Regions from separate parts of the Cohnella sp. genome, predicted to be linked through region 2. Evidence: predicted binding sites of a transcription regulator. Region 2 holds the regulator's gene; each other region holds the start of a gene.

Region 1 (3,281 bases), on a different contig from region 2:
AAGCCAAGTTCGCGGAATACGTCCTTCGATGTGGTCAGACCCTTCTCGTGAATTTGCAGCACGATGTCGTCCCGGGTCAGATCGGTACAGCCGCAGATGCCCGTCGGCGCAAGCGTAACTTTGTCGCCCAAGACGTGCGTGAGCAGCTCGCCGATCATTGGCTTGCATTTGCCGCAGGAGTTGCCGGCTTTGGTGCAGCGGACAACATCGGCGACGGAGGTCAATTGCTGCGTATGGATCGCATTAACGATCGTCCCCTTCGTGACGCCGTTGCAGCCGCATACCGTATCGGCATCGTCCCACTGTGCTACGCTTTCGCTTGCCTCATCGTCGGCGGACGCCAGCAGCGTGACCGGATTCAAAGCGCTAATATCGGTCTCGTTTCGCAGCATTTTGTAATAGCGGTTTTCTTCGGACGTATCGCCGTATAGCACGATGCCGACAATATGACGATCTCGGATAAACAGCTTCTTGTAGCTGTTGTTCAAGCCGTTATATGCTTCAATGCCTTTCACGTCGTCGCTCTCGCGGATGATGCCCGCCGAGAACAGGTCGCAGCCGGACACTTTCAGCGAGGTGGACACCGTGCTGCCTTTATAGCCGTCTGTCGGGCGACCGGTCAGCCGATCGGCCAGCGCTTTCCCTTGTTCGTACAGCGGGGCAACCAGACCGTAAACCATCTTGTTATGCTGGGCGCATTCCCCTACTGCATACACGTCCGCCGCGCTTGTCGCCATGAAATCGTCAACGACGATTCCCCGCTCGACACACAGCCCCGCGTCCTTGGCCAGCCCGGTTACCGGCCGGATGCCGACGGCCATAATGACCAGATCCGCCTCCAAAGTGCTGCCGTCGCTGAATTCGAGGCCTTCCGCTCTGTCCGTCCCAAGAATCCGCGTCGTTTTTTTCTCCATTAGAAATCGAATGCCTTGCTTTTCCAAATCCTTCTTGAGCAAATTTCCGGCAGGCTCGTTCAACTGCGTCTCCATCAGCCATTTCTCCAGATGGACGACCGTGACGTCCATGCCCTGATCGACCAAGCCTTTGGCAGCTTCAAGTCCCAGCAGGCCGCCGCCGATGACCGCCGCCCGCTTATACCGCTTGGCCTGCTCGATCATTTGCAGCGTGTCGTCGATGGTGCGGAAGCCCAGCACGCCTGCCAGCTCCGCGCCCTCTACGGGCAGGATAAAGGATCTTGACCCTGTCGCTATGATGCATTTGTCATAACGGATGCATTGACCGCCGGCCGTCAAGACTTGCTTGGCTTGCGGGTCCAATTGGACCGCCGGATCGTGATGAATGAGCGTAATGCCGTTATCCTCGTACCATTGCAGGGGATTCGTAATGATCTCATCCACCGTCATCTTCTTTTGCAAGACATTCGAGAGCATGATGCGATTGTAATTCGTATAGGGCTCTTCGCCGATAATCGTAATCTCGTATTGACGGGGGGACCGCTCCATCATTTCTTCGATGGTTCTCACGCCGGCCATGCCGTTGCCGATCAGCAGCAGTTTCTCTTTAGTCATAGCGCTCCTCCTGTTGTGAAAACTTTCACTTGTAAGTTGTGAATGTTTTCACTTTCTGTGCAAACATCGTATCATGGAATAGGGATTTCGAGTATCAGGGAATTCCCTGATCATTTTGTCGATAAATCCCGTAAAAATTGGAGCGCTAAACGCGAAGTGCTTGCGAGCCCTCATGACAGTCGGCCTGACGGAAATATCGCTTTGGATGGGCTGATTTTCTGTTGGATTACGCCTCGTTTCCTTGCTATTCTCGTACGGAGCGCGCATTCACGTGTAAAGCGATTGTACCGATTTCAGTTTAGCGCGGAACAACTCGATCGCTTCCTCCGGTTCGACGATGGTTGCATGTGCTCCCAGCCTCCAGGCCAGATCGACGTAGAAGCCAATATGGTTCGGAGAGATCGGAATGGTCGCGAATCCGCCGTCACTCCCGTCCGTCTTAGGTACGATGGCCGATCCGAACCAGCGGTCGGAGCGGAGTTCATGCACGCCCTGTCGCGTCAGTTCGAGCGTGAAGAAGATCGGCTCGGACCCTCCTCCGTCGGGAGGATCCTGCAAGGTGCGAAGAGCGACATCGTCTCTGATCGCAAGCGAAGGATTCAAGACGGCGGATCGGATTCTGTCGGCGCGGAACAGGCGGTAGTCCTCCTCGCGGAAGCAGTAGGCCGGGCAGTACCAGTAGCCGTCACTCTCGTAAAGCCCGATCGGCTGAATGTCCCGGGGGCGCGCGGCGCGTGCGGATGCGTATTGGATCGTGACGGCGCTGCTCGCCATAATCGCCTGCAAGAGAATCTTCAAAACTTCCGCAGACATATCGCGGCGAGGGCTCCAGATAGCGACTCTGTCTTTCAGGCGATCAATGCGTTCCCGAATATCCTGAGGCAGATAATGATAGAACTTGCGAAGAGCGGCGTCGGTTCCCTCTTCGAAAGGAAGAGCGCCGAGGGGCTTCAGCGATTGTCCGGCGATGAACAGGGAGACGGCCTCGCTCTCCGTGAAGGCGATCGGAGGAAGCAGCCGCTCCTGCAGCAGCCGGTATCCGCCCCCGCGTCCTTGAACGGAGTAGACGGGAACTCCAAGTTCGCTCAACTCTTGCAAATCGCGCGTGACCGTGCGGGTGGACAGACCGAATTCATCGGCGAGCTCCTGTACGGTGAACGTTTTTTTGGCGTTGATGAACATCATCATTTGAATGAGACGCTGAGACTTGGGCATAAGTGGATCTGCTCCTTTTTGGGACAGCAGGCCGACCGGGGCGGGTTACGGTTGCTGTTTTATTTCATTTTAACATTTAAATAAGACAAAATATGTCCTATTTCAGTGATACATTGTTCACATGAAAGATAACGAATGAATGGGAGTTGGTCGGCATGGCATTAACAAATCGTACGCAGAGGGATATCGGATTTGTGTTCGTACACGGAGCGGGGCTGAATGGACGCATATGGGAGAGAGTGGCCGACGGGTTGGATTATCCGTGCTTGTTCGCGGAGTTTCCGGGGAGAGACGGCGAGAAGGAGATGCGGCTGGAACTGACGTTAAAACAATACGCGGATGCGGTTGTGCGGCAGGTGAAGGAATGGGGAGTCGGGCGGATCGTGCTCGTGGCGCATTCGCTGGGGGGACAGGTAGCCCTTCAGGCAGCGGAAGAGCTTCGGGATCGTCTGGCAGGATTCGTTGCGGTGGGGGCGGCTATCCCGAAGCCGGGAGGCTCGTTCCTGTCCGTGTTGCCTTGGCCCAAAAGGGCGATTC
Region 2 (3,281 bases):
ATTTGCTCCTCGGTCAAATTTTCGCTCGCTTTCCGGCGCACGATTTCATTCGGAAGCTGGAACAGCGTCCACCGCTCGCCTTCGGCGTCTTCGCCGGTCACGATCCACACCGTCTCCTGCCAGGTATGGGGAACGGCATCGAACACTTTGACCAGTTCCCCCTGCTGCTTGGCGATCCGGATCGCCTCGTTCTCCGCGCGCCGGTAATCCGCGTCGGCCGAACGCACGTAAAGCACGAACGAGACGGCGACGAACACGACGAATCCGGCAATAATGACGAGCCACCGGCCGAGGGTAAGGGAAGGAAGCGCCCGCTTGCCTTCGTTCCGGTTCATGCTCATGCCCGCAGCCCCCGGTAACAGCGCTCCGCCTCGGCCATGATTTTCTCCTCGTCGAGCGTCGTCAGCTTGCCGTCCCTCAGCAATGGCTTGCCGTCGACCCATACGTGGACGACGTCCGAACCTCTGGCCGAGTAGACGAGGTGCGACACGTAATCCGTGCGCGGCACGAAATGAGCCTGCGCGATATTGACGGCGATGATATCCGCCTTAAGGCCGGCCTTCAGTTGGCCGGTAACGCCCTCCAGCCCGAGCGAGCGGGCGCCGTGCAGCGTGGCCATCCGCAGCGCCTCCGTGGCCGGAACGACCGTAGGATCGCCGCTTACGCCTTTGTGCAACAGCGCCGCGGTCGTCATCTCCTGGAACAGGTCGAGATTGTTGTTGCTGGCCGCGCCGTCCGTGCCCAGCGACACCGTTACGCCCGCCTTGAGCAGATCGGGCACGCGGGCGACGCCGCTCGCCAGCTTCAGATTGCTGATCGGGTTATGCGATACGGCAACCTTCCGTTCGGCCAGCAGGGCGATCTCCTCGTCGTTCAGATGGACCGCGTGAGCGACCAGCGTCGGCCTGCCGAACACGCCGAGACGATCGAGATGCTCGACCGGACGGCAGCCGTAATCGCGCACGTTCTGCTCGACCTCCGCAAGCGTCTCGGACATATGCGTATGCATCGGCAAATCCAGCTCGTGCGCCGCTTCCACGAACTTCACAATATAATCCGGAGGACAGGTGTACGGCGCATGCGGCGAGATCATCACGTTAATCCGTCCGTTCGCCCCGCCGTGCCAATCGCGCGCGAAGCGGATCGCGTCCTCCAGCTTCGCCTTCTGCACGTCCTCCGGGCACAGGCCGATGACGCCGCGCGTCAGGCTGGCCCTCAGTCCGGACGTCTCCACCACTTCCGCGACGCGGTGCATCTGGTCGTACATGTCGACGAACGTCGTCGTTCCGCTCTTGATCATTTCCGCCGCGGCCAGCGCCGAGCCCCAGATCACGTCGTCTGCCGTAAACTTCGCCTCGGTCGGCCACATATGGTTTTGCAGCCAATCCTGCAGAACGAGGTCGTCGGCCATTCCGCGCAGCAGCGACATCGCCGCGTGCCCATGCGTATTCACGAGTCCCGGCATGAACAGCAGTCCCTTGCCGTCCAGCGTCTCGGTCGCCGAATCGATCTCCTCCCGCGGAGCTTCTCCCTCGCCGAGCGCGGCGATTTTGCCGTCCTCTACGGCAAGCCAGCCTTGAAATACCGGCAATTGTTCGTCGATCGTCACGAACGTGCCTTGTTTGATTAACAACCGGGTCATTGTTCCTCGTCCCCTTCCGACTCTTCCTCGTTCTGATCGTCCATGTAATAGGCCAAGCTAAGCAGCTCGGCGGTAAAATCGGCGTTGTGAATGCGCACGCCGGGCGCGGCCTTCAGCACGACGGGGGCGAAATTAAGCAAGCCGCGAATGCCCGCCGCGACGAACCGGTCGGCCACGTTCTGCGCTTCCCCCGCGGGAACTGTGATGATTCCGACCGCGATATCCAGCTGGCGAACCGTCTCGGTCAAATCCTGCATCGGCTGCACCTTGAGGTGATTGATCGAGGTGCCGGCCTTGCTCATGTCGGCGTCGAACACGGCCACGATCTTCATATTGTCCTTGATATACATATTATAATTGCACAAAGCGCGCCCCAGGTTCCCCGTTCCGACCAGGGCGACGTTCATCGTTTTGTCCAATTTCAAAATTTGCCGGATCTTCTCGATCAGGTAATCGACGTTGTAGCCGACTCCTTTGCGGCCGAATTCTCCGAAATAAGCCAGATCCTTGCGGATTTGCGCCGGATTGAGGTCCAGCTTCTCCCCCAAGTCCTGAGAGGATACGGTCTGTATGTTGCTGAGACTGAGTTCGTTCAAATAACGCAAATAAATCGGCAGCCTCCTGACGACGGCTTCGGAAATTTTGATCGGCTTCATCGCATGTCCCCTCTCTCTTGCGTCGCGGATAATCTGTCTTGTTCGTCCGCGTCCGACTGCAGCCACTGCCGGATTCTGGAGGTCATGCCGGCCAGCGGCAAATGCTCCATCTTCGGACCCGGCAGCGAATACAGAAAGTATTTGCCGTAATTCGTGTCGATCACTCTCGTATCGTACAAAATGACGATGCCCTTGTCGCTCGCCGTGCGGACGAGGCGGCCGAACCCCTGCTTGAACTTGATGACCGCCTGCGGCAGCGACAGCTTCATGAACGGATTCTGGTTCTCGGCCTGCAGCTTCTCCGACTTCGCTTCCGCCACCGGATGGTTCGGCGGCTGGAACGGCAGTCTGACGATCGCCAGACACGTCAGCGCGTCGCCGGGCAAGTCGATGCCTTCCCAGAAGCTGCTCGTGCCGAGCAGCACCGAGGCGGGCTGCTTCATGAACTGCTGCGTCAGCCGGCTTCGGCTGCCGTCGTCCACCCCTTGGCCGAGCACCTGAATGCCGGCCTGCTCCAGACTGTCCTTGAGCGGGCCGTAGACGTGCCTCAGCATCCGGTAAGACGTGAACAGCACAAGCATTCTGCCGCCCACCGTCAGCGCCGTTTCGTGCAGCGAACCGATCAGCGCCTTGACGAAAGCCGCCTCTCCGTCCCTGCCCTTGATCGCCGGAAAATCCCGCGGAATCAGCACGAGCGCCTGCTCCCGGTAACGGAACGGAGACGGCAGCATCGCCGTTTTGAGACGGCCTTTCTTCTCCGCGTCGATCAAGCCGAGCTGATCGGTCACGTATTTGAACGACTTGTCGATCGTCAGCGTCGCCGAAGTCATGACGACGCTCGCTTTCTTGTCGAACATGCCTTCCTTAAGCAACTCGCTGACGTCCGCGGGAGCTCCGTAGACGCTGACGGAACGATTGCGGTATTGCGTATGCCCCTCCGCCCAATAGACGAACTCAGGGCGGCCCAGCGTGACGAACGACTG
Region 3 (3,281 bases), on a different contig from region 2:
AGCCTGTCTATCGCTACTCCATACGTCGATTCGAACGGTTAATGCGCGCAAGCCGTTTTCAAATGTCGATTCCGGAGCTGCTGCGGATTCTGTACGGGTCGGAGGTGCGGACGCGCGGCCAGCAGAGAGCGGCGTCCGCGGAGTCGTGGGAGACGATGATCCGAGAAGCGATGGAGCCGCTGCGCGCATCCGGCGTTCAAGCTCCGAGCGGAGAAGCGCGAGAAGAGGGAGAGGCGGGAGAAGCGGACGAGACGGAACGCGAGCTGCTATCTTGCAGAGGGCGGATTGCGGAATGGGTGGAAGGCATGCGGGAAGAGACGTCTCCCGGCGTGCGGATATTGCGCAAGCTGTTCGTGTCCGGGCCGGAGGAGGGGCTTACGAATGCCGTTCGGGCGCTGCTCGCATTAGCTGAGGCGCAAGCCCGATCCGGTCCCCAATCGGAATGGGAGCCGATCCGTCTGCCCGTCCTCTCCGCGCAAGCGACGGGCGACGCCCATGCGCTGGATTGGAAGCATCCGACGGGGCGATTATTCTGGTGGGGATTGGTCGCCTGCTTCCATTCTCGCGAGGCGGAATCGTTCGTATCCTCCGCGGCTTACTCGGACACACACATGGAGGCCGAGGAGGATTCGCTTGGAAAGGAGCCCAGCGAACCGAGCCTCTCGCAGGCTCAACTGATTCGCGAAGGTTATCGCCGGGGAGGCGTGGCGGACGACGACCTGTCTTCGCAAGTGATAATCTTTGCGCCGGGATGGGACTTGCGCTGGGAAGAACGGGTGCTGACGCTGCGGCAGGTCGAAAGAATGGCGGGGACGTCCTCAGGGACGCTGCGCTGCTCCGCAGTATACGCGGTGGAGAATCCGTCCGTGTTTGCGGTATTGACGGATGCGGCCGTGAAGCGGCACGAGCAAAATTGGACTAAAACGCAAGCCCCGGCCCGGGCGGCAGAGGAACTGCCGCTTCTCGTCTGCGTAAACGGGCAGCCGAGCGTAGCCGTAGTGAAGCTGCTCGAGCTCGTTCTTGGCAACCTTGCGCAGGACGGTCCGCAGGTATGGTATTCGGGAGATCTGGATGTTAAGGGACTGGAGATTGCCATCGGCATGCAGCAGCGTTTCCCGCAGCGCTATCGCCCTTGGAGGATGGATTCGGGACACTACAATCGCTATTCCTATCGTGGGATTCCGCTTACGGAGGCGGAGAGGCAGCGCCTTGAAGCTGCCGACATTCCATGGGAGCCGAAGCTGGGGAGCGTTATTGCGGCTGCGGGATTTAAGCTGCATCAGGAGCTGTGGGTGGACGAATTGGAGCGCGACTGGCTCGATGCAGTCGAACAAGCTTTGTATTAAACTGACCTAGGACGATCGATCATAAAGTTTGGAAGTACGCCCCGATTTGACGTTTTCATGACGTCTTGTCGGGGCTTTTCGTTTTTTCTCCGTTAATGTGATTCGTATCACGAACTCGAATTCCCGATCCGCTACGATAACAGCAGAACCATTATTCATCGAAAGGGGCGTTCGGCGATGGAGTCCGTGAAACCGAAGCGCGAAGAGGATCGGAACGATGAGGTCCATTCGCAAAAAGGAACTTTATTTTCCGTATTCATGCTTGGAGCTTTTATTGCTCTTTTGTTCGTTGCGGTGTTCGGTCTGTACATGTCGAGAGTGTAGCCGGAGGGAGGGATTAAGATGAAGCTGAAAATGCACCGGTATGAAGAAATATGGTTAGTTTGCGGCATTTCCCTGATTGTCGTATTTATGCTCATCACCGGATACCAGACGTTCGCTCTGGATATGGGGCCTCCGAGTCATATGGAGACGATCGATCCGCAGAAGGTGGACGAGACGGCTCCGTTCGACAAACCGGGCGTGTACAAGATCGGAGAGGACGAGTACGAAGTAGTCCTGTCGTTGGAATCGTTCGTCTTTACTCCTGCGGACATCGAGATTCCCGCGGGCTCGACCGTGCATTTCATTTTGACTTCCAAGGACGTGACGCACGGCTTCGAAGTGGCGGGCACCAACGTCAACGCGATGGTCATGCCGGGCTACATCCAGAAAATCACGCAGAAGTTCAGTAAAGCGGGCGAATATTTGATCGTCTGCAACGAATACTGCGGAGCCGGCCACCAGTACATGAGCACGATCATCAAAGTCGTATAGAGGAGGCGAGTCGATTGAATAAGCTGTTGGGAGCCCAGCCGAAGGACGCGGCCCTGTCGAGAACGTATTTGTTCGTAGCCTTCGCGGCGCTGCTGCTGGGCGGCATCATGGGATTGCTGCAAGCGACGGAACGGGCAGGATGGTTCGAAATGCCAAGCTGGTTCACTTATTATCAAGCCTTGACGACGCATGGCATCGTGCTGGTCGTCGTGCTGACCGCGTTTTTCACGATCGGTTATTTCTACGCGGCGTTGTCGCACACCTTGGGCGGCCTGCTGACTAAAGTCCGGAAAATGGCGTGGATCGGCTTCGCGCTGAAAATCGTCGGCTTCGTGTTCGTCGTCATTCCTGTCCTGATGAACAAAGCTACCGTTATGTATACGTTCTATCCGCCAATGAAAGCCTCGCCTTATTTCTACATCGGTTTGGTGTTTATCGTGCTGGGCGTGTGGATGTGCGCGTTCGGGGCGTTCGTTCAAGTCGCGACCTGGAGAAAGAACAATCGCGGACAGCATCTCCCGATTCTATCCTTCTTCGCCACCGGCGTGTTCGTGCTTCTGTTCTTCGGCAGCCTCGGCGTGACGGTAGAAGTGCTGACGCTGATCCCTTGGGCGTTCGGATGGACGAAGACGGTCAACGTCATGGTCAGCCGCACGCTGTTCTGGTCGTTCGGGCATACGCTGGTCAATATCTGGTATTTGACGGCGGTGTCCGCCTGGTACGTCGTCGTGCCCAAGGTAATCGGCGGAAGAAGGTTCAGCGACGTGCTGACGAGATTCGTCATCATCGCCCTCGTCATCACGAACATTCCCGGAGGCTTCCACCACCAGATTATCGACCCGGGCATGTCGCAGTCGTTGAAATTCATGCACGTCTTCATGAGTCTGGTCATCGGCATTCCTTCCATGATGACGGCGTACGCCATGTTCTCCGTCTTCGAGCGCCGCGGCAGAGAGCTTGGGGGCAAAGGACTGATCGGATGGTTCAAAAAAATGCCATGGGGCGACGTCCGGTTTCTGGCCCCGTTCATCGCGATGGTCGCGTTTATTCCCGGAGGAGCGGGCGGTATCGTACAGACGACGAACCAGCTGAACCAGGTCGTGCACAATACGCTGTGGA

Evidence for each region. Region 2 encodes Rex, which represses fermentation and respiration genes when NADH is low (regulators of the CRP and FNR family bind a similar motif). Its sites were predicted from a motif close to TTGTGAAATATTTCACAA; they were not measured.
Region 1: the regulator Rex is predicted to act here: its motif matches at 1,543-1,560, upstream of nirB (nitrite reductase large subunit NirB).
Region 3: the regulator Rex is predicted to act here: its motif matches at 1,442-1,459, upstream of ACESLM_RS23540 (cytochrome c oxidase subunit II).

Annotation. Positions count from the first base shown of each region.
Region 1 covers NZ_JBEPYQ010000017.1:31,007-34,287, reverse strand. The annotation lists gene nirB (nitrite reductase large subunit NirB) at 1-1,529, opposite strand, end outside; gene ACESLM_RS07700 (helix-turn-helix transcriptional regulator) at 1,797-2,744, opposite strand; gene ACESLM_RS07695 (alpha/beta fold hydrolase) at 2,900-3,281, shown strand, end outside.
Region 2 covers NZ_JBEPYQ010000076.1:12,358-15,638, forward strand. The annotation lists gene ACESLM_RS22030 (cell wall elongation regulator TseB-like domain-containing protein) at 1-341, opposite strand, end outside; gene ACESLM_RS22035 (amidohydrolase) at 338-1,642, opposite strand; gene ACESLM_RS22040 (redox-sensing transcriptional repressor Rex) at 1,639-2,298, opposite strand; gene dinG (ATP-dependent DNA helicase DinG) at 2,295-3,281, opposite strand, start outside.
Region 3 covers NZ_JBEPYQ010000086.1:7,654-10,934, forward strand. The annotation lists gene ACESLM_RS23535 (TIGR02679 domain-containing protein) at 1-1,346, shown strand, start outside; gene ACESLM_RS23540 (cytochrome c oxidase subunit II) at 1,689-2,162, shown strand; gene ACESLM_RS23545 (cbb3-type cytochrome c oxidase subunit I) at 2,177-3,281, shown strand, end outside.